One region of the Rothia amarae genome, then DNA from elsewhere that is predicted to be linked to it. Evidence: riboswitches for the same ligand, from Rfam matches in the RefSeq annotation. Region 1 holds a riboswitch; the other holds the start of a gene.
What was found. A riboswitch is a leader RNA that binds a small molecule or an ion and turns the genes downstream of it on or off. The one in region 1 is predicted to bind thiamine pyrophosphate.

Region 1 (12,000 bases):
ATGGTTTCACGTTCTAGCATCCAATCCGAGCAGGGGAAAAACTTACCCCTTGAAGACCCTGTGGGTTATTCCGACGTTGAAAAGTCGAGCTCAGTTCTATCTTCTTCGGGGGCGCGAGCTCTTCTTGCTCTGGCCATTTTTGGGTTGGCGTATGGCGCAGATCAGCTCGTAAAATACCTGGTACAGAAGAATATGGAGCTGGGTGAGACGATCAGTGTGATTGACGGTGTCCTACGCTGGCGTTATATTCTCAACCCCGGTGCTGCCTTTTCTATGGGGGAGAATCACACCTGGGTTTTTACCATAATTATGTGTGTGGCAGCAGTAATATGCTTGGTCAGCCTTATAAGAGCACGCGCAACCGTATGGGTCTGCACCCTGGCCCTTCTGCTCGGCGGTATCCTGGGTAATCTGACGGACCGGCTTTTTCGCGCGCCGGGCTTTGGCGTGGGTCACGTCGTCGATTTTATTTCGGTGGGAAATTTCGCAATTTTCAACATCGCCGACTCCTGCATTTGCGTCTCTATGGCGCTAATTGTTGTTCTGGTTTTCCGAGGCATCAACCTCGATGGCACCAGAGAAGAACAAAATTAGATTTTGAAAGTGAATTTATCAATGAGCGAGAGAATACAACATACCTTTGAAGCTGGTCAGCTCATAGGGTTGCGCTTGGATGCGGCAGTGTCAGAGACCTTATCTATTCCCCGTACTCTTGCTGCCACCTGGATTAAAGAGGGCTATGTTGAGGTAAAGGACAGCAAGGGTCGCCCGCAGAAATCGGCAAAAAGCTATAAGCTTTCAGCCGGCGACGCCGTCAATGTTGATGCACCCGCACCTCGCGATTTAGCGGATATTAAACCGCAACAGGTCGATGGCTTTGAAATTGTCTATCAGGACGACGACATCGTGGTAGTGGATAAACCTGCTGGTGTAGCTGCGCATCCTTCACCGGGGTGGCACGGCCCCACCGTCGTCGGCGCTTTGCTGGGGCTGGGTGTCAATGTATCTACTTCCGGCGCAGCTGAGAGACAGGGGATTGTGCATCGCCTGGACGTTGGTACTTCAGGGTTGATGGTAGTAGCCAAAAACGAACACGCTTATTCAGAGCTCAAGCACGCTTTTAAAGAACGTACGGTCACCAAGGTCTATCACACGCTGGTTCAGGGCCTCCCCGAACCTTTGAAGGGCACCATTGATGCACCATTGGGGCGCCATCCCGGTCACGAATGGAAATTCGCTGTGGTGGAGGACGGTCGTAACGCTGTGACTCACTATGAAGTGCTGGAAGCTTTTGGGCCAGCGTCTTTGGTAGAGGTTCATCTGGAAACCGGGCGCACCCACCAGATTCGTGTGCATTTCTCAGCAATGAACCATCCCTGCGCAGGTGATTTAACCTACGGCGCAGACCCCGCGATCAGTGCTAACCTAGGGCTTACTCGCCAGTGGTTGCACGCTTTTCAACTGGGATTTGTGCACCCGGGAACCGGTAAACAGGTGCATTTTGAGAGCGAATACCCGCAGGATTTAGAGTTCGCTTTGGATTCCCTGCGCGAAGGCAATTTCTAAACCTTGCCGCGCCTGGTGAGTAGACGTCGTGAGATTAGCAGAGAAGAGATAAGACATTGAGTGGAAAAGGCTTCACCCACCTGCACGTACACACCGAATACTCGATGTTGGACGGTGCAGCTCGCATTACTGATCTTTTCGACCATGCAAAAGATTTGGGGATGGGGGCTGTTGCTACCACAGACCATGGGTATCTCTTCGGTGCCTTTGATTTTTGGAACAAGGCACAACAGGCTGATATCAAGCCGATTATCGGCGTCGAAGCTTATGTCACTCCTGGCACTCACCGCACTGACCGCACCCGTATTAGGTGGGGTGAAGACGCCGGTCGTGACGACGTCTCTGGTGGCGGTGCCTATACGCATATGACCCTGTGGGCTGAGACCACCCAGGGCATGCATAATCTCTTCCGTGCGTCGTCCCTGGCATCATTGGAGGGGCATTTTTATAAGCCCCGTATGGACAAAGAATTGTTGCAGACTTACGGCAAGGGGCTGATTGCTACCACCGGTTGCCCCTCGGGCGAGATTCAGACTCGTTTGCGCTTGGGACAGTACGACGCTGCGATTCAGGCTGCTTCGGACTACCGCGATATTTTCGGCAAAGAAAATTACTACTGCGAAATCATGGATCACGGTCTCGGCATTGAGAAGAACGTGATGACCGATCTGCACCGGGTTGCCAAACAGCTCAATTTGCCGTTGGTCGCGACTAACGATTTGCACTACACACACGCTGAAGACGCCAAAGCGCACGCCGCACTATTGTGTGTGCAGTCAGGATCCACTCTTCAGGATCCCAAGCGCTTCAAATTTGATGCCGATGAGTTCTACTTGAAATCGCCCGAGGAAATGCGCCACCTCTTCCGTGATTTCCCTGAAGCCTGCGATAACACTATGGAAATCGCTGAGCGTTGCCACGTTGAATTCAACACAAACGCAAACTACATGCCCGATTTCCCCACCCCGGAGGGGGAGAATGAGGAATCCTGGTTCGTCAAAGAAGTTGAACGCGGTTTACACTACCGATTCCCCGAGGGTATTCCCGATGACGTACGCAAGCAGGCTGATTATGAAGTAGGGATTATTACCCAGATGGGATTCCCCGGCTACTTCTTGGTGGTCGCGGATTTTATCAACTGGGCGAAGAATAACGGAATTCGAGTGGGCCCCGGGCGTGGTTCAGGTGCGGGTTCCATGGTGGCGTATGCCATGCGCATTACCGAGCTGAATCCGTTGCAGCACGACCTTATCTTCGAGCGCTTCCTCAACCCTGACCGCGTTTCTATGCCCGACTTCGACGTCGACTTCGATGATCGCCGTCGTTCTGAGGTGATCCACTATGTGACCGAAAAGTACGGCGAAGACAAAGTGGCAATGATTGTCACCTACGGCACCATCAAGGCGAAGCAGGCGTTAAAGGACTCTTCCCGCGTGCTGGGCTATCCCTTCTCCACCGGTGAGCGTCTGACCAAGGCAATGCCCGATGACGTGATGGGTAAGAACATTGCGCTGGCAAACGTCTACAACGAAGAAGATAAACGCTATTCCGATGCCAAAGATCTGCGTGAACTCATTGAAACTGACCCCGATTCAGCGAAGGTTTTTGAGACCGCTAAGGGCATTGAGGGTCTGAAACGCCAGTGGGGCGTGCACGCTGCGGGCGTTATTATGTCCAGCCACGATTTGCTGGATGTTATTCCCGTGATGCGCCGTGAGCAAGACGGCCAGGTAATCACGCAGTTTGATTACCCCACCTGTGAAGGCCTGGGGCTTATCAAGATGGACTTTTTGGGCTTGCGTAACCTCACCATCATTTCTGATGCTATTTCGAACATTAAGCTCAACCGCGATTTTGATTTGGATCTTGAGGGGCTCGATATAGACGACAAGGGTTCCTATGATTTGCTAGCGCGCGGCGATACCTTGGGAGTTTTCCAGCTCGACGGCGGGCCTATGCGTTCCTTGCTGCGTTTGATGCGCCCGGATAACTTCGAAGATATTTCGGCGACAATCGCGCTTTACCGACCGGGGCCCATGGGCGCTAACTCGCATACGAATTATGCGTTGCGTAAGAACGGGCAGCAGGAAATCACGCCTATCCACCCTGAGCTGGAGGAGCCACTCAAAGAAATTCTAGGCACCACCTACGGTCTGATTGTGTATCAGGAGCAGGTGATGGCTATCGCCCAGAAGGTTGCTGGCTACTCGCTGGGCCAGGCGGATATTTTGCGCCGTGCGATGGGTAAGAAGAAAAAGGCAGAGCTGGACAAACAGTACGAGGGTTTCCACCAGGGCATGATTGACCGTGGTTACTCTGAGGCTGCTATCAAGTCCCTCTGGGACATCCTGCTACCGTTCTCTGACTATGCGTTTAACAAGGCGCACTCAGCCGCCTACGGTTTGGTGTCGTACTGGACTGCCTATTTGAAGGCTCACTATCCGCAGGAATATATGGCGGCGTTGCTGACCTCGGTGGGCGATGATAAGGACAAGCTGGCGCTATATCTGAACGAGTGCCGGCACATGAAAATTACCGTTTTGCCGCCGGATGTCAATGAGTCAGAACTGAACTTTACACCTGTTGGCGAGGATATTCGCTTTGGTATGGGTGCTATCCGAAACGTCGGTGCCAACGTGGTGAACGCGATGGTTCAGTCGCGTAAAGAAAAGGGCCGCTTTGAGTCTTTCCACGACTTCTTGAAGAAGGTTCCCGCCGTCGTCTGTAATAAGCGTACGATTGATTCGCTCATTAAAGCGGGCGCGTTTGACGATTTGGGACATATCCGCCGGGCGTTGTCCATGATTCATGAAGAAGCAGTGGACTCGAATGTGTCGGTCAAGCGCCAGGAAGCAGCGGGACAGTTTGACCTCTTTGGTGGTATGGGGATGGATGACGACGATCCCAGCACCGATTTGATGGTGACTATCCCTGACGTACCCGAGTGGGATAAGCGCGACAAACTCAACTTTGAGCGCGAGATGCTCGGTCTCTATGTGTCCGATCACCCGCTACGCGGTATTGAGGATCAGCTTGATGCGCTATCGGATTCTTCGGTGCAGGGTCTTTTGGCAGAGGATTCTCATAAACCTGATGGCGCCGTGGTCACGGTGGCTGGCATGATTACTTCGGTATCTCGTCGCGTGGCGAAATCCTCGGGTAACCCTTACGCCCGTATCGAGCTGGAAGACCGCACAGGTTCCATTGAAGTTATGTTCTTTGGCCGCGCTTACGAGCCTATTGCACCGGTGCTTTCAGAAGATTTGATTTGTACTATCAAGGGCCGCCTGCAACGTCGAGACGATGGCTCGACGACCATTAGTGCGCAGGAACTGAACCTCCCCGAGATTTCTGCCGACGGCACCTCGGGCCCGGTTGTTATCGCCATTCCCGAATTCAAAGCAACAGAGGAGACTCTGGGGGAGTTGCGCTCTATCTTGCGCAATCACCGCGGCGAATCAGAAGTTCGGATTGCTATGAATACGCGAACAAAGCGGATTATCATGCGTTTGGGCGCCGACTTGCGAGTTCAGCCCAATCCCGCCCTCTTTGGGGACCTCAAAGTTCTGTTGGGGCCGGCATGCCTAGACGTTTAGAGGGTTCATAGTCCTTTTCACCCAAGTATTCATCACTGAAAATGCGCTCCCTCTTCGGAGCGCATTTTCAGTATCTGACAGAAAAACCTCAGCAGGCTTGACCGCCCGCTATGATGGAGACATGAGTACTGAAGCAGCAGAAAACTACCGTGCCCCTCGACTTTCAACTCTTGATCTGCGCGGAACTCATCACACTTACGCCGAGTTGCGCTCGCTCATGCCTCGGCAGAACAGCGAATATGTAGGTAACGCCCAGCAGGCCGTGGACGAAATTATCGCCTCAGTACGCGAACGCGGTGCTGACTACGTCAAAGAACTCTCACAGCGATTTGACGGCGTAGAGCAGGGGGCTTTGCGGGTGCCGCCGGAAGCCATGAAAGACGCCGTCGACTCCATCAGCCCCGAACTCAAGGCGGCGCTGGAAGTATCTATCGAACGTAATCGTGCGTTTGCTGCCGCTCAAAAACCTGGTGAAACCAGCATTGAAGTAGCGCCGGGTGCTCACCTCATTAATCGCTGGACTCCCGTTCGCCGAGTGGGGGTGTATGTGCCCGGGGGATTGGCGGTTTACCCTTCGTCAGTCATTATGAATACCGTTCCGGCTCAGGCGGCAGGAGTAGAGTCCATCGTGCTGTGCACACCGCCGCAAAAAGAATTCGGCGGGTTGCCGCACCCCACTATTTTAGCTGCTGCCTCAATCTTAGGAATCGATGAAGTCTGGGCTATTGGAGGCGCCCAAGCCCTAGCGTCCATGGCGTACGGGCTCACCGATGATGCGGATATTCTTGAACCAGTCGATACCATCACCGGCCCCGGTAACATCTTTGTTGCCCTTGCCAAGCGAGCGTTGCAGGGCGTCGTCGGTGTAGACGGTGAAGCCGGAACGACTGAAATAGCCGTCATTGCAGACTCCTCAGCGAATCCTGATTTCGTTGCGGCAGATCTTATATCCCAGGCAGAACACGATCCCCACGCAGGATCAGTGTTCATCACCGATTCGCCAGAATTGGCGGAGAAAGTGCAAGAGGCTATTGCTAGGCGTGCCAGCGCCACAAAGCACCGTGACCGCGTTAAAGAAGCCCTAGAAGGCCCCCAATCGGGAATTATTCTCACCGATTCACTGCAACATAGCGTGGACGTCGCTAACGCCTACGCTCCCGAACACCTCGAAGTACATACCGAATCTGCAAGCGCAGTAGCTGCGCAGATTCGCAACGCCGGGGCAATCTTTATCGGCCCCTACTCGCCGGTTCCGCTGGGTGATTACGCCGCTGGATCAAACCACGTACTTCCCACCGGAGGAACTGCGGTTTTCGCATCGGGGCTGAACACCAGCACTTTTATGAAGGTTGTTCAGCTCATTGAGTACTCCCAGGACGCACTCGCTACAATTGGGGATCACATTGTTACGTTGTCTACTGACGAAGATTTACCAGCCCACGGTGAAGCCATTACCGCCCGTACCCGAGGAAATAACGCATGATTTGCCCTTATTGTCGGCACCCCGATTCCCGAGTGGTTGACTCGCGTACATCCGACGACGGCGCAGCAATTCGCCGGCGCCGCCAGTGCGCTGAATGTGGGCGCAGATTCTCTACGGTGGAAACCACCTCTGTTTCGGTCATCAAACGTTCAGGTGTAACTGAGCCGTTTAACCGCCAGAAAATTATCTCTGGCGTGCGCAAAGCATGCCAGGGGCGGCCAGTCTCCCAAGATGATTTGGCAAAGCTGGCACAGGAGGTGGAAGAGAGAATCCGTGCTCGCGGGCTTGCAGAAATTGATGCCCATGAAGTCGGGCTCACCATTCTAGAACCGCTCTCCAAGCTTGATACCGTAGCTTTTTTGCGTTTCGCCAGTGTCTACCAGGCCTTCGATAATCTGGAAGACTTTGAAAAAGCAATCGCTGACCTGCGTAAAGAGCGGGTTGACACTCCTGCTCCTGTAAAAGAAGAAGGGAGCGCAGAGGAACGGAATTCTCCGGTTAATAAGACGGTGAAGAAATCCAAGACATCGTCTTCCGGCGAAATAGACCAGCCGACTCTGCTCTAACTGGTTTAAAGTCCCTGTCTTGCCCGGGGGGAAGGGGCGAGACTCTAACGGGGATCAATCAGTAGAGCTTGGGTAAAGAAATCTGCTTCGAGGGAGCAGGCACGTACGAAAGCGTTACGGGCTTGCTCCCTTTGTGCATTTGAGGCGTGTGTGAGCTGGTGCTCCATCACTTCGAGTGTTTGAGCAGTGGCACGCAAAAATTCTTCGTCCCGGTAAGTCCCTATCCACAGTTTGTAGGGGTGGTCATCCGCGATTTCTTCTGGAAGGTACTCCGAAAGCTGGGCATACAACCAGAAACAAGGGAGTATCGCAGCAACTCCTACAACATAGTCGGAAGCCACTTCAGCCCTTAAAAAGTCAGTGTAAGCAAGGGTAAGGGGAGAAGGCTCCACAATGTTTGGCAGAGGGAACTTTCGATGCATTTCCTGCTCCACCGTAATAGTCTGGGTGACCGCCTTCGCCCACATCTTTCGCTCCTCCTCATGAGGGGCGAGGGAAGAGAGCCGCGACAATACAGAGCTGTAGACCTGCAAATAGTAGTCGTCTTGCTCCACATAGAAATGGAACTGTTCTGCGTTGAGAGTACCTTGCATCAAAGCGGGAACAATGCTCTCCTGCGAAAATCGGTCCAACGCATCGCCTGCTAATTCCCACAATTGCTGGGTAAATGGTCCTGCTGCGGGCACAACAGCTTGTCTTCTAGATGGTGAAGAGATGGTGCTATGGGGAACCTGCAGTGAGAACTGGGCCTGGCGGCGGAGGCGGTGGAAATGATCGAGGGGGCCATTACCATGACCCACTTGTAGATTTTCACCAAACTCGAGTGCTTCTCTTACCCACGCTGTCGACCACTGGACGGCGTCGGGCAAGGAATCTCCGTTAGCGATACGGCAGGCTAATGATGATGAGAGCGAACAACCCGTTCCATGAGAGGCAGTAGTGGTAATTTGGGGGGACTTTGCATGGGCTATCACACTGCTCGTACCTACCAGGAAGTTGCCCTTATCCTTGCCGGGTAGATGTCCACCTTTAGCCAATACCAAAGAACCGGTGCTTTGCGCCAGTTCCTGGGCTTGTTTAACCATATCGTCCGGATTTTTTGCAGGCGGCTGATGTAGTAGGAACGCCAACTCGTCGAGATTCGGGGTAATGATGCTGGCTCGATGGAGTAGCTCATGAGACACCGAATCTGCCAGCGCATCGCCAGAGGAAGCAACCATCACCGGGTCAACAATAATCGGAACCTCGGGCTTCTGGGTAGAGAAAAAAACCTCATCCAGCCACTCAACCACCATTTGAGTTGAGGTTTCATCTGCTAGCATCCCGATTTTGACGGCGTCAATAACTACATCATCTGAGACTGCCTTAAGCTGCGCTCGCAAGAACTCTGGCTCAGGGGTGTGTACCTGTTGCACGCCCTGTGTATTTTGTACGACCAAGGAAGTTATAACTCCCATGCCGTAACCTCCAGCAGCTGCAATGGCTTTGAGGTCTGCGTGCAATCCTGCACCACCCGTTGGGTCAGTGCCAGCGATAGAGAGTACTCGGGGAATCATTGTTTATTCTTCCTTCGGGGAAGGGGCAAAAGAAGATGGCGTATGGCTCGTAACCTGGGGTGGATGAGCGCTCAGAGTGAGAGCCGCTAGGCGGGGATTTTCGGCAGACATGATGGCAGAGACCACACAGACACCGTCCACCGTGGTTTGACGCACTGCATTGATATTGCTGCTAGTAATTCCACCAATGGCGACCGATGCTAAAGAGTTCTGGGCAGCTCGCCGGGCGAGTTTCTGTAATCCTGTGATGCCCAGAGGAGCACCGGCGTCTAACTTGGTAGAGGTGGCGAACACCGGGCCTAATCCCAGAACATCCGGGCGAATTGTAGTATCGAGTACAGCGTCCAATTCTGCTTCTGAACCCACCGACAAGCCGATACGAGGACTCGGTCCGAGCAACTCTCTCGCTTGGTGAAGGGGCATGTCGTCCTGACCAATGTGGACGTCAAAACCAAAGCGGGCTGCGATGTGTACGCGGTCGTTGACAACGACGTCGACCCCGTGTGGTCGCGCTACTTCAGCAACAGAGAGCAAAAGTTGGGTAAAAGTTGCATCGTCAGCATGTTTATCGCGCACCTGAACCACAGTGACACCACCTGCGATGGCTTGCTCCACAATCCCTGCTACGTTCTGCCACCCACCTGCCTGCACTGAATCGGTCACTAAATAGAGACCAAAATCTAGGGGAGGACGGCTCATGACTACGACTCCTCGATTTCTGCCATGTTGGGCAAAGAAGCATAAAGCGCATCTATCCATTGAGCATGAAAAGTTCCAGGCCCGTTGGAATGCTTGGCCGCGTGTTCAGCAGCAGTAGCGTAAGCAGCATGGGCTGCTACCGCTGCATCATGATAATAATCCGTGGAGGCTGTATAGGCGGCAACCACTGCTCCGAGTGAACAACCGGTACCTATCACCAGCGGCATGAGCTCGCTACCGCCTCTAATTTTTGTGATACGGTGCGCTGAAACAATAATGTCTGTTGCACCAGAAATCGCTACAACACCACCAGTAATTTCTGCCAGGGCGCTCGCCGCCTCAAGCGCCGATTCAGGGCAATCGGTGGAGTCGACTCCACGCCCACCTTGCGCCTGCGTGCGTGTTACCGCGGCGTGAAGGTTAATAACCTCTGAGGCATTAGCGCGTATAACTGCCGGATTGGCGTAGACCAAGGAGCTGGCAAGCTCGGTGCGCACTGTTAAACCGCCTACCGCGACCGGATCCAATACCCAAGGAGTCCCTAGCTCGCGTGCCACTTTAACCGCCGAACGCATGGCATCAATCATCGGCGGATCTGGATTCCCAACATTCACTAGGACGGCAGAGGCTACCGCAGCAAACTGTTCGGCTTCTTCCGGATGGCTGACCATCGCAGGAGATGCTCCTACCGCTAGCAGCACATCTGCGGTGATTTCTTGAACCACCGAGTTGGTCAGACAATGCACCAAAGGATTCGTGGCGCGGACAGAATGGTGTATAGATTCAAGGCTTGGATGCGACGAAGTCATTTCCACATTCCCTTCGCTAGTTCTAACTAGATCAGGTTCAACGGGTGTAATCTCAGCGCTTCTTCGGTAAAGCGCACCCCGTGTGACACCTCACCATAGTAGCAACAAAACAATCTGGAGTGAATGAACATCACAAAATTTCAGCCATGGAAAGCAAAAGGTGCGGATGTTCCGTGAACATCCGCACCTTTGTATCCTAACGATCAGCTGACTCTTAGTCGACATCCTCCACAGTCTGGGTCCAGCCAGCAGCCCAGAGCGCTGCACCGACGATACCGGCATTGTTGCGCAGGGTTGCCATGACGATGGGGGTCTCTACTTCATCTTCAAAGTAGGGAAGGAACTTATCGGGATTCTTCGAAACGCCGCCACCGATCACGAACAAATCGGGGGAGAACAGCATCTCAACATGGGTAAAGTAGCGGCGCAGACGTTTACCGTACTTCTTCCAGGAGAGATCCTCGCGTTCGCGGGCACGTGCTGAAGCACGCGATTCGGCGTCCTCCCCATCGATTTCCAGGTGGCCCAGCTCTGTGTTGGGAACAAGCTGACCGTTGATAATGAGGGCAGAGCCGATGCCGGTGCCCAGAGTAATCACGGCGATCAGACCGTCTTTGTCTTTGCCCTGCCCGTAGTGAGCTTCGGCGAGTCCGGCGGCATCGGCGTCATTGAGGCCATACACGCGGCGTCCACCTAGCGCCTTGGACATGATGCCTTCCAAATCAGCACCAATCCAAGTTTCGTCTACGTTGGCAGCGGAGAGAGTACGACCGTTTTTGACGACGGCGGGAAAGTCGATACCTATGGGAGAATCGGGTGCAGGCGCGAGGTCGCGGGACTGTAGTTCTTCCACAATCTGCACTACAACCTCGGCGCAAGCCTCGGGTGTCGCCGGTGAAGGAGTGGGAATGCGGAAGCGGTCCGACACCAGGTTACCGGTGCGGATATCGACAATACCGCCCTTCATGCCGGTTCCCCCGATATCAATGCCGATGGCAAGATCAGCGGGAGTAGGTTTGGTGACCTCTACCTGAATTTCTACGGTTTCGGTAACAGTTTCAGTCATGAGTTCTATCTTTCGGGTTAGGAAATGGTGGGAAGGGTAAGAATATCTGCGCCGTCTTGGGTGACCACGAGGGTGTGCTCGAATTGGGCAGTGCGCTTGCGGTCGCGGGTGACGACCGTCCAATCGTCCTCCCACATATCCCAGGCAATCTCACCGAGGGTGAGCATAGGTTCAATAGTGAATATCATGCCCGGTTCCATCACGGTGTTGTATGCCGGAGCTGCGTCGTAGTGAGGCACAATGAGTCCCGAGTGGAACTCACGGCCTACGCCGTGACCGGTGAAATCGCGCACCACACCGTAGCCAAATCGTGCGGCATATTTTTCGATAACGCGGCCAATCACGTTGATTTCTCGCCCGGGTTTGACCGCCTTGATAGCGCGGCGTAGGGATTCTTCGGTGCGCTCAACGAGCAGGCGTGATTCTTCGTCTACATCGCCCACTAGCAGGGTTACATTGGTGTCTCCGTGGACGCCGTTCTTATAGGCGGTGACATCTAGATTGAGAATATCGCCGTCTTCTAGAACGGTGGAGTCGGGGATACCGTGGCAGATAACTTCGTTGAGAGAAGTGCAGACTGCTTTGGTGTATCCGCGGTAGTCGACGGTCGAAGGGTAGGCGTCGTGGTCGCAGATGTACTCGTGAATAAGCACATCAAT
Region 2 (12,000 bases), on a different contig from region 1:
TTTGAGCCGGTCAGCGGTCAGGTTAAGGTCTTTGCCGGTACCGGTGCTGAGGGGCTGAAAGATGGAGCTGCCGATGCATCATGGTTCGCGCAGTCCTCTGGTCTTGCAGAAGCAGCCGACGGCACTCTATGGGTTGCGGACTCTGAAACTTCTGCCCTGCGTTCTATCAGCTTCGAAGGCGATACCATGCAAGTATCTACCGCCGTGGGGCGAGGTCTTTTTGACTTTGGATTCGTCGATGGCGACGCCGAACAGGCGCGCATGCAGCACTGCCTAGGAGTTACGGTTCTGCCGGATCAGTCGGTTGCTGTAGCCGATACTTACAATGGCGCCATTCGCCGTTTTGACCCGGCAACAGGAGAACTTACCACCCTTGCCCGAGGTTTTGATGAGCCCTCAGATGTCTTGTGTGAGCCGACCGAGGACGGCGGAACCCGACTCGTCGTCGTTGAAGCTAACGCCCACCAGCTGGTACGAGTTAACCTGCCAGAGAAGGCTCAAAAGGTGAACGAGGGTGCATCACAGACGGCACGTCCCGCTACTCAGCTAGCCGGGGAAACCTTGGAGCTGGTGTCCCGATTTACTGCACCCAGCGGGCAGAAACTTGATTACCGCTGGGGTGATCCTACTCAGCTGAAGGTCTCCTCCACTCCTGAAGAATTCATCGTGGAAGGTGCAGGAACCAGTCAGGGGCTCACCCGCTCGCTTAAGCTCAACCCCGAAATTACCGAGGCGGTTTTGCACATTACCGCTCGCGCTGCAGCCTGCGATGGCGAGCCTGGCGGGGAAATCCCCGACCACGCTGCCTGCCATCTCTACCAGCAAGACTGGGGTATTCCCGTCAAAGTAACAGGAAATGCCAGCGATGAAACCGAGCTCACCCTCGATTTGCGCGGTGTGAATAGCTAAACGTCACTGCTGAGGTGTACCCCGGTAACAAAGCGGCGGTGGAACATATGTAAGAAGTTCTACCGCCGCTTTGGCTCTATCGCTGTAGCTTAGAAGGGAATACCCTCTCTAAAACTAATGAGAAACCGGGTGCACAGTGACATCGGTATCTGTAGTTTCTAGTGTGCCTGAGTAGATGAAATTCACCGTGTCATTGACCTGTGATGTTTTACCAGTCAATAAATCAAGCTGGGTGAAAGATACTTTTGCGGTTCCCTGCGAATCGGGCAGAACCCACTTTCCCTCAGGAGCCAGCTTGGCTTGGGGTTCGGGGTATTTCTCGATAGACCACTTAACATCGCCCTGGACTCTGCCGGTGAAATCGTATTCAAAGGGGCATCCCGCCGGGTACAGACTGCTTTGGATAGCGCACTGATCGAGCTGGGATTTAATGCTGTAGACAATAGAATTCTGAGCCGTCTCGCTGGGCACCAACTCGATACTGAGCGTTTGCGGCTTCTGATCTGCTGACACCACCTGAGCGGTCTGCGGCTTAGCTGAATAGAGCGCTGACTCATAGGTGGCAGTAAACTCGCCCGGATAAGTGACGGCGAAAGCCCTCTTGCCCTGGTCAACAGCGACCTTCTGGTTATTCAGAGTAGCAGCTGAATCACCCGACGACGCAACGTTGACCACGGGGAGTTCTTTGGTATCGATATGCCACTGGTCAAAAACACCCCAGTGCGAGCCCACCTTACTCAACTGAAAATCGGTGGTTTGAGGCTGCCCATCGAGTGTATAAGAAACTGTCACTACCGCGTGGGAGCCATCGTCACTGTACTGAGTTTGAGCAACTTCTAGATCTTTCAGCTGCGCCATCGACGCCCGCAACGCATCGCCGTCGAGCATCGCTCCGTTAGATTCCGGCACGGTAGCACCGAGAATCCCCAACGCTCGCTCGCCATTTCCCTCTCGAACCGCAGCAAAATATTGGCTTACTTGCCCCGCCGGGTTGTAGACGGTTCTGTTGATTAGTGCCAGTGCCACCAGCGCAATGATTACTGCACACAATATGGCAACCGCCCAGGTAGCGAGTATCCGGTCCACTCGAGAAGAAAAACGCATGCTACCAATTTAGCCCACATAGAACACGCGGCTTATATCGTAACGACAGGCGCATCGTGCCCCCTAAGATAAACATATGGCAGAACACGTTTATCAGGTCCCTGAAAAATATGGGGAAGCTCAGGGGACATACCACCCCCGCATCCACAGCTACCACCGTAGGATTTTTGCATCGATCCCACCGACGCTCGTCATACTGGCAATTATCTTTTTGCTGACCAGGCGCCGGTTTGCTCTGCCCTACACCATAATTTTGATTGTGGTGGTGATTGTTGCGGCGTTTGCGATTTACTCGGTTCTGAAACCGAACATCGTGGTGCGCACCTCCACCCACCTGCTGCGGGGCAGAACCATAGGATGGAATGTCGTTCCCCTTGCCAACATCAGCCAAACGGTGTTTGCCGAGCGGCTCGCGTCCAAAAAATCCATGAACCTTCCAGACGGCGGCGCTAAATCGCTGCGCCACAAGGGAATTCCTGCGATGTGGGCGCTCAACGCGGCGGGCAAAAAAGTATTCCGCCTCGACGGTCGAATTTGGGACGGCAAAACGATGCGACGCATCGCAGCCGATATCTCCGATCAAACTGTTGTTTATCCGCGAATCAACGTAGTGCAAATGAACAAGCAGCACCCCGGGCTGGTGACTTTCAACGAGCTACATCCCGGGTGGAAGTCCGCTGCCGTTTCCATCGTCTCGTTGATTGTCTTGATAGTACTCGCCGCCGGGGCACTGCTTCCGGAAGAAACCCTGCGCCAGTTCAATATCCTTTGGAGTTAGAACCTAGCGGGTCAACACTGCCACTAGAAAGTTCGAATCAGTTGCAAACGGGCGCAGATCCCAGGTAGAGAAAGTTTGCTCAATCTGCAGCCCTGCAGCAGATACATCGGCAAAAAACTGCTCAAAGTCGTAACCGCGCCCGCCGCCGAATCCTACGACCGCGCGTCCGTCGGCTTTGAGCACTGCCCGAAAATTCTTCAGAACGGGTAAGCGGGTGGATTCTGCTAAGAAGGTCATGACGTTGCCAGCGCAAACAATCGCGTCAAAACCGCTCTCACCCAGCTCAGCAACTTCAGGGACATCTAGTGCCTGCAAAAGATCCGTTAAATCAGACGTAATCCAGGTAGCTTCGGGGCACACGCGGGTAGCTTCAGCAATGAGTTTGGGGTCAATATCGACGCCGGTCACCTGGTGTCCGGCGCGCTGGAGGTAGGTGCCTAAACGGCCCGGACCTGAGCCCGCATCCAGGATTTTCGCGTTGCGGGACACCATTGCATCAATCAGACGAGCCTCGCCATAGATGTCCTGCCCTGCCTCCTGCATTGTCTTAAAACGCTGGATGTACCAGTCAGAATGTTGCGGATTACGTTCAGTTTGAATCTGCCACAGCGACTTTTCTCGCACGATATGTTCCTTTCAACGAACCGTTATCCCACTATCTTAGCGGTTTAGGCGGCGTCGAACTCATAGAGCAAATCGTCCATAAAGTCTGTAACCAAGTGGCTACCAAAGACCGGGCCGCCAGCTAACAGTCCATCAATGCCCAGCGCAATCACCATAGGAGTTCCACGACCAAATGCGATTTGAGTATTGAAGCCGGGGTCAACCCACACCTCAATCTCCTCGGGCATGTGAAGTTGCGCGATTTGCTCCTTAGAAGAAACTACCGGGTGCAGGCTCAGCATGGGGAGGCGCTTCTGCCAATCTGCAATCTTCGGGATGATCTCAAGGCAGGGGCCGCAGCCGGGAGAGAGGAAGAAGAGAACTCGCGCACGCTGTTCGGCTAGCTCGCGTAAAGAGCGAGTACCCAGGTTGGTTTCCAACGTGCCATAAGGGATGGGGAGGCGAACGTACTCGTCGTCCTCATTCGCCTCGCCCTCGGCAGGAGTGGGTTGCATCATCTGAGGAGCTACCTCGTGAGCGGCTTCTACAGCGGGGGTAGCGAGTAGCTCAGAGCGATACATTGCCCACAGCGCAGCAGCAGCAAATACGGCACCTAGAATCCAAAGCCAGCCGGCGCCGTCGAGATGAAGTAGCATGACGAGCGCAGAGGTGCGGGTCTGCACCGCCGCAACCAGTGCACCAATTGCTGCGCCCAGCAGCGCAGTATTACGGATGAGCGTGAACCGAGAAACCGGAGCTTCGGAGGCACTTCCAAAGCAGTTGCAGCTGGCTGTGTTGCCGGTGGCAACCGCGCGGGCAATCACAATCCAGTAAGCGGCAAAAAGAATGACCGCAGCGATTCCGCCTAAAATAGCGGGCCAACCCGGTACAAGAAGGAGCCAAAGTGCCAGCGCAATCTCACCCCAGGGTAGAACGCGCGATACAAATTTAAGGGGTAGCCAGCGGTCCAACTTGAGGTTAACGATGGCGGCAGCAGTGCTCGCGCGGTCTTTCGTCTTGGCGATACCGCTTGCAACGAGCGTGATGATGATGGTGAGAGTGCACAGGACAAGGGGAGTCATGAATGCCTTTGAGGGGGAGTGGATTGTTCTGCTTTAAAGAATAATGGTTCGCTCATGAGAATAAGGGCAGGTGAGGGAAATCCACAGAGAGAAAAGAGAGCGGCTGACGGGAATCGAACCCGCGTATCAGGCTTGGGAAGCGTGCGCTCTACCATTGAGCTACAGCCGCAGGTGCTTTGCTGAACAAAACATCCCTTACAGTGTATCTTTTCGCGCACAAGATATCTAACTGCGGTAGGCGGCGGGCGGTGTCGGTGGCGATCTAGATGCCGTCCGCCGGGGTTTGTATCAGATTCCGCACGAGGTACCAGGAACGTATCCAGTACAGTGTGCGCTATCTGGTACAAACCGTCAGCGCCTTTAAATCCGACAGAACACGCACGTCATACGATAGTTTTAGAGGGTGCTTATTTCAGATCGCGATATTCGCAAAGAACTCAATGACGGACGCATCGTCCTAGAACCATTCGACGAGTCCATGATTCAGCCAGCATCGGTTGACGTGCGCATAGACCGTTTTTTCCGTCTCTTCGACAACCACAAATACGCTCACATTGATCCTTCCAAAGATCAGTCGGAGCTCACCCACCTGGTAGAAGTTGACCCCAATGAGCCATTCATCCTTCATCCCGGCGAATTTGTACTGGGCGCAACCTACGAAAAAGTCACTCTTCCTGCGGATATAGCCGCCCGCCTAGAAGGTAAATCATCGCTGGGACGTTTGGGGTTGCTCACGCACTCGACCGCCGGCTTTATTGACCCAGGTTTTTCCGGTCATGTGACCCTCGAACTTTCCAACATGGCAACCCTGCCCATTATGCTCTGGCCAGGTTCCAAAGTGGGGCAGCTGTGCTTTTTCCGTCTCACCTCTGAAACCGAGCACCCCTACGGCAGCGGCGCCTACGGAAACCGCTATCAGGGTCAACGCGGGCCGACGGCGTCGCGAAGCTACCTCAATTTTCACCGCACGGAAATCCTCCTTGAAGAGAATTCCAGCACCGATAACACCTAACCCCTCACTCACTTCAAGGAGCCCCCATGCGAGGATTTCAAGTTAGCCCTGCTGGCGTGGATATTTATCTAGTCTTTGAAGAGTCCATTTCTCAAAGGTTCTTCAATGATGCGCTCGCAGAGTGGGGAGCATTGCAGCCTCGCATCATCTCAGGCACGGTCCAGAAGTATGTGAGTGAGTACCCCCAGACCTGCATCGTCATTACTGAGCGGAATGAGCGGCATCTTCAACCCGATTTTCCTGGTATGGCTCACTCGCTGGTGGTCTCTGACGAGGAGGTGGGGCACGAGCGTCTGACTGTTGAAGTTACGCTGTGCATGCTGAAGCAGCTCGCTGGTTCGCTCAATCTCTTTCACGCTGCTGCACTGGGCGATCCTCAGAATAAATCAGCGATGATTATGGTGGGTCCCTCAGGGCGCGGCAAAACAACCGCTTCTAAATTTTTAGGGCAGCACTTCACCTATCTCTCCGACGAGACAGCGATTGTTCAGCACGATTTTCACCTTCGTCCCTACCCCAAACCTCTGTCGGTGATTACCGAGGGACATGAAGCAAAACAGCAGATTGACCCGCAGAGCCTGGGTATTTCTACGGCTGACCCTAGCGATTTCACCTTTAAATTGCACCACGTGATTTTGTTGAACCGCCAGAACGAGCCAGTAGAGCCGCGCCTGCAACGGGTCGCTCTTGCCGACGCGTTGCTAGAAATCGTGCAGCAAACCTCAGGGCTTGTACGTACCGAGAACGGGATTGACCGGTTGATTGAGTTGATTCAGCATTGTGGCGGCGCGGTCGAACTGGTTTATACGGAAATTGCTGAGACTCTTCCTCTGCTGCAATCTTTGATGAGCGGTCAGTTGCAGCTCCCTGTAGAGAACGTCGATATTCAAAGCGAGCAGGCAGATTCAGTAGAAATCTCAACGGACAATGAGCGTCTTAGCCGGATGGCTGGCAGCGCGGGTTATCTGGTAGATGAGCGCATGCTTTTGACCGTGGAGGATCGCCTCATCGAGATTTCCCCTTTTGCCGCTGATATCTGGATTGAGCTCAAAAACCCGCTGACGCCCGATCAGCTGCGTACCAACCTGCAAGAAATCTACGGTCCCATTCCGCAACATGAATTTGATCGGGTTATCGAAGAACTTCGGGTCAGCAGGATTATCCGCTAGCTAGTAGCCTCGCTGTTTTTCAAGACTGTACGTTGAGGTGCTGCCGTCAGCGGCAGAACCATACCTAGGCCCAGGGCAATCACCACCATAATTCCTACGATTCCCCAGATTTGTGCACCTAAGAGGTTCATAAACAGCGCGAATAGTGCGGGAGCGAGGAACGATGCCGCGCGTCCGGTAGTGGAGTAGAGGCCGAAGATTTCGCCTTCCTGCCCGCGTGGAGTTAACCGTGAGAGATAGGTTCGAGATGCAGACTGCGCAGGACCAACAAATGAGCAGAGGAGCAACCCACAAATCCAGAACATGATTTGTTCCTGGCTGAACAGCAAAGGGGTGGCGGCGCAGAGTACCCCAGCCAGTGAGATAATAATGACCATTTTGGGTCCGATGACGTCGTCGAGCTTGCCGCCAATGAGAGCGCCGATGCCTGCCACCACGTTACCGGCGATTGCAAAGATAATGACCTGAGTGGTGGTAAAGCCGAAGGTACCCGCCGCCAAAATGCCACCGTAGGTGAAGACTCCTGTGAGACCATCCCGGAATATTGCCGAGGCGAAGAGGAAATAGAGGGTCTGCGGTGCTTGTTTGAAAAGCCGGCGAATGGTGGAGAACAGTTCTTTGTAGGAGTCTTTGAAACTCATACGCTCGGTGCTTGCCTGCGCTAGCGGCGGATTCAAACGGTCCCGACGGCGCATACTCACCAACAGCGGTATAGAAAGAGCTGTTGCCCAAACGGCGCAGAACACAGCGACCGCGCGGATGTTGAGAGCATCGTTAGAAGGGATACCGAGTAAACCGGTGTTTGAACCCAAACCGATAAAGAACACCAGCACAATTGCTAATGCCACAATGCCACCAAAATAACCCGATGCCCAGCCGATTCCGCTGATGCGCCCGACCGTGTGAGGCGTAGAAATCTGGGGCAGGATGGCGTTGTAATTCACCGTGGCAAATTCGTTCATAATGTTGCCGAGGGCAATCAGAGCTACGCCCAAGTACAGATACGATTCCGAGGGCGCTACAAAGAAGCAGAGCGCCATGAGGATGGATACGGCAAACATGTTGAAACCGAGCCAGAAGGTACGTTTGCCCGAGGTATCAGAACGTTGGCCAGTAATGGGGGCGGTCAATGCAATAAGCAGGCCAGCAAGGGTAAGACCCATAGACATCACCGACGAAGCATGCTCGGGATTCCCAAAATTCTTGGAGGTGAGATAGACGCCGAAGACGAACGTGGTCATGACCGCGTTGAAGGCTGCTCCACCGGCGTCCCACAGCGCCCATGCTGCAATCGTCGATCGGGGTGCTGCGTCACTACTTGCCAGCGGGGGAGCCGCAGAGGGGGCGGTATCGGCGTGCTGAGTTTGAGCTGAAAAGCGTGGTGTCATGGGTCTAACAGTAGCGAGATTCTGGCATTTTTGTGAACGTGCGCCGGGCTGAGAAGAATTGTTTACGTCGATTTCAGATGCGGTAAGACCATCAGCCCGAGCATAAAAAAGTGTGCTTTCTTCCAAAGAGGAAGAAAGCACACTGTGTTTGCGCATGTCAGCAAAGAATTTGCTTAGACTTCGCGCTGTCCTAGTGAGTCTTCAGACTTCTTTGCTTCATATTTTGAAGCTTGACGGCTCACAGCAACCTTAATGATGGTGCCGACTGTACCGGTAATCATTGCCCAGAGGATGATGTCGCGCCAGCGCTCGTCGTCATCGGGGTTCTTGTCTGGAGGATTGTTTCCGGTGACCTTTTTCCAGGTTGCCGAAAGAATTTTGTTGGACAGTGCCACACCACCGAGTGAGGCAACGGTGCCAGCGAGCTGAATTGGATTCATGAGCTTGCCTTTCATGTCGCGATTGATGAGTATCCTTAGCAATTCTACTGGCAACGTGGAAAAATGTCGCGCAGGCGTAAGTCTTCGGTTCTGGGCAGAGTTTTGAGGTGGCGCCAAAACACCTATACTGAATAAGGCTGATGAGCTGAATACGCGACAGCGCGTATTGAACGACAGGGGAGCACCTTCAAAGGGTGCTGAGAGTGCGAAAGCAGACCCTCGAACCTGATCCGGTTAGTACCGGCGTAGGGATGTCGAGTCTCAAGTCCGCAGTATGCGGCTCCCCTTCCTCATATCGTGGAAGGAATCTTAATGGCACGGAATTATTCATTGCGCTGGCGCGTGAACGACATCGTAGTGGCGTCTGTTCTGGCAGTTGCCTGCGGTCTTATTTTTTGGGTCTGGTCGAATGCGATTTACCCGGCGCTGACGGCGGTACTGGCGCTGGCGCCGCAGTTCGCACCTCTTGCCGGTGGTGGTTGGTTACTCGCCGGTGTACTGGGCGGGTTTATTATTCGTAAGCCCGGCGCGGCTCTTTATACTGAGCTACTTGCCGCTATCATTTCTGGGCTGATGGGCACGGAATATTCGTGGATGGTTGCTCTCTCAGGGCTAATCCAAGGAATTGGCGCGGAGATTGTTTTTGCAGTTCTGCTCTACCGCGTATGGAATCTTTCGAGTGCTTTGCTGGCTGCAGCGGTTTCAGGTTTCGCTATGGGATTCTCCGAAATCCTCATTTACTACGCGTCGGAAGTAACCGGCACTAACGCTGTGATTTATGTGGTGTGTTCGATGATTTCTGGCATGGTTTTTGCTGGCTTGCTCTCGTGGATTATCACCAAGGCACTGGCTAAGACCGGGGTACTTTCTTCCTTGGCATCGGGTAGGGTTCAGCGCACTCGAAGCGAAATCCGCTAGGGGATATCGTGCAGACTTCTCCGGTTCCGTCTTTTCGCTCTGATACTTCTTCCGGTGCGTCGATTGTCGCTGAAAATTTTGGCTGGCACTATCCTACACATGCCCAACCAGTCATCTCAGGGATTAACCTGCGTATTGAACCGGGAGAAAAAGTACTCTTGCTGGGTCCTTCAGGCGCGGGAAAGACTACCCTGCTACACGCGATCGGCGGGTTGTTGCATGACGAAGACGGTGAGTCTCAGCTGGGCACCCTCACCCTCAACGGGTATACACCTGAGGATGCCCGTGGAGTGAGCGGTCTGATGCAACAGGATCCCGAATCGTCGGTAGTTTTAGCGAGAGTGGGCGACGACGTCGCGTTCGGGCCGGAGAATCTGCAGGTGCCTCACCAGGAAATCTGGCGCAGAGTCGATGAATCGTTAGCTGCGGTGGGATTAGAGCACCTGGCGCTGGATCATTCCACCTCAGCGCTTTCGGGCGGGCAGAAGCAACGCCTGGGGCTAGCGGGAATTTTGGCGATGCACGCCGGGGCAATTTTGTTGGATGAACCCACCGCTAACCTTGACCCTGAAGGTGTAAAAGAGGTTCGCGATGCCGTGCTGCGGGCTCAGCGTCTGACCGGTGCCACGCTCGTTGTGATTGAGCACCGGGTAGAAATCTGGGCGGAGTATGTGGACCGGGTCATTGTGGTGAACCGCAACGGTATAACTCACGATGGAACACCTCTGCAGGTATTGCAGGACGCACGGGCTGAGCTGATTGCCGCCGGCGTCTGGGTTCCGGATTACTCACCTGAGTTTCCAGCACGGGAAGCGGTAGCCGGTGATGTATTGATTACGGCGGAGAAAATTGCCGTGACCCGGCAGAACCCTTCCCGCCGCATCATCAAAAATCGGCGCGCAGATTTGCTAGCTGGTCGCTCACCTCATCTTGGCTTGCAACCGGTTGCCCAGAATCTCAGCGTTCAGGTGCGAGCTGGTGAACACCTGGGAATCTTGGGGCCTAACGGCTCCGGTAAATCTACTTTTGCACTCACCCTTGCCGGGTTGCTCCTGCCGGTGGCGGGTGAACTGACAGCAAGTCCTGAACTGAGCCAGGGCGTAGATATGAAAGATCCAGCCCTGAGAAGCGATATAGCCTCATGGAAACCGGCGGATCTCGCCTCCCGTATTGGGCTGGTATTTCAGGAACCCGAACAGCAGTTCATCCGATCCACCGTACGGGAAGAACTAGAGTTTGGACCCCGTCATATTGCCCGTTCTCGTAGACAACCTGTGGATGAAACGCAGTTACACGTGCGCGTCGAAGAATTGCTAGAGCGGCTGCGGCTTAAACATGTGGAGAGCGCAAACCCTTTCACATTATCTGGCGGTGAAAAACGTCGGCTCTCGGTTGCCACGGCGTTGGCTAGTGCTCCACGCGTCCTGGTTCTTGATGAACCTACGTTTGGCCAAGACGCTAATACTTGGAAAGAGCTAGTTCTTCTAATTCGCGAGTTGCTCGATGAATCGGTGGCGGTCATTTCAGTGACCCACGATCTTGATTTTGTGCGAGCTGTAGGTGGACGAACGTTCGTTCTTGACTCAACACATCGAGTTTCGACGGACGCCGCATCAAGGAGGGCACTGTGAGCGCACCTTTACTCTCGTCCACGGACTTATTCGCACCAGCTCCAGCCCGTACCGGGCGGCTGGGACAGCTCAACGCCGGCGTCAAACTTCTGGCAACCCTTTTGATGACTATCGGGCTCCTGCTTGTTAAAGACTGGGTGAGCGTTGGCTCGATTTTCTTGCTTGAACTGGTTGCCCTCAGATTGTTAGGGCTGAACCCCCTCAAACTGCTGGGCACCTTCTGGCCTATTCTGTTTGCCGCGCTACTCTCGGGCTGGTCTACCTCATTGCTCGTCGAAAAAACCGGAGAAACTCTGATTCACTGGGGCGTTCTCTGGATTACGACAGATTCTTTAACGGTGGGTGTAACTCTTGCCCTGCGCGGGCTAGCTCTAGCGCTTCCCGGCCTCATGCTGATTACCACCACCGACCCCACCGACATCGCCGATTCCCTAGCACAGACCGCAAAATTGCCCGCGCGATTTGTGCTGGCAGCGCTCGCCTCCTTGCGACTCGTGGGTCTCATGATGAGCGAATGGAACGTACTGGGGCAAGCCCGACGCGCTCGCGGTTTGGGCTCTCATGATAGCCTGTGGCAACGGCTTAAAACGCTGGTGGGACAGACCTTTGCTTTACTGGTCCAGGCAATTCGCAGAGGAACCCGGTTAGCGACCACAATGGAGGCGCGCGGATTCGGATCCGGCAAACGAACATGGGCGCGAGTGCCTACCTATAGCCGAGCTGACTTGTGGTTTTTCGTGGGGGCGCTCGCTATTTGTGCGGCAGGCATAGGTCTATCGGCCACTGCCGGTACCCTGCTGTGGATGTGGCAGTAACCGAACCTGAAAAGCTACCCCTGGGCGAGGTAGTCCAAGAGCTCGGCGGTGAACTCCTCGTTGTGCCGTAGGGGATTGCCGTTGAGGTGGGTCACCGGTGCAAGTAGACGAACAGAGGATGCTAACCATACGCCGTCTGCCTCATACAAAT

Region 2: it holds a riboswitch for thiamine pyrophosphate, as region 1 does, so the genes downstream of both, ACFR81_RS05625 (ECF transporter S component) here and thiM (hydroxyethylthiazole kinase) in region 1, are expected to answer to the same signal.

The regions. Positions count from the first base shown of each region.
Region 1 covers NZ_JBHUCN010000005.1:193,542-205,541, reverse strand. Annotated here, with positions in the region: gene lspA (signal peptidase II) at 1-594, shown strand; gene ACFR81_RS02290 (RluA family pseudouridine synthase) at 616-1,566, shown strand; gene dnaE (DNA polymerase III subunit alpha) at 1,623-5,162, shown strand; gene hisD (histidinol dehydrogenase) at 5,284-6,645, shown strand; gene nrdR (transcriptional regulator NrdR) at 6,642-7,211, shown strand; gene ACFR81_RS02270 (bifunctional hydroxymethylpyrimidine kinase/phosphomethylpyrimidine kinase) at 7,256-8,767, opposite strand; gene thiE (thiamine phosphate synthase) at 8,771-9,466, opposite strand; gene thiM (hydroxyethylthiazole kinase) at 9,469-10,275, opposite strand; TPP riboswitch at 10,266-10,366, opposite strand; gene ppgK (polyphosphate--glucose phosphotransferase) at 10,490-11,341, opposite strand; gene map (type I methionyl aminopeptidase) at 11,359-12,000, opposite strand, start outside.
Region 2 covers NZ_JBHUCN010000009.1:175,054-187,053, reverse strand. Annotated here, with positions in the region: gene ACFR81_RS05675 (NHL domain-containing thioredoxin family protein) at 1-909, shown strand, start outside; gene ACFR81_RS05670 (zinc ribbon domain-containing protein) at 1,024-2,013, opposite strand; gene ACFR81_RS05665 (hypothetical protein) at 2,090-2,791, shown strand; gene ACFR81_RS05660 (class I SAM-dependent methyltransferase) at 2,795-3,418, opposite strand; gene ACFR81_RS05655 (MauE/DoxX family redox-associated membrane protein) at 3,460-4,476, opposite strand; tRNA gene ACFR81_RS05650 (tRNA-Gly) at 4,575-4,645, opposite strand; gene dcd (dCTP deaminase) at 4,880-5,488, shown strand; gene ACFR81_RS05640 (hypothetical protein) at 5,515-6,657, shown strand; gene ACFR81_RS05635 (MFS transporter) at 6,654-8,201, opposite strand; gene ACFR81_RS05630 (DUF4235 domain-containing protein) at 8,219-8,485, opposite strand; TPP riboswitch at 8,652-8,754, shown strand; gene ACFR81_RS05625 (ECF transporter S component) at 8,798-9,403, shown strand; gene ACFR81_RS05620 (ABC transporter ATP-binding protein) at 9,412-11,034, shown strand; gene ACFR81_RS05615 (energy-coupling factor transporter transmembrane component T family protein) at 11,031-11,849, shown strand; gene ACFR81_RS05610 (aminodeoxychorismate lyase) at 11,864-12,000, opposite strand, start outside.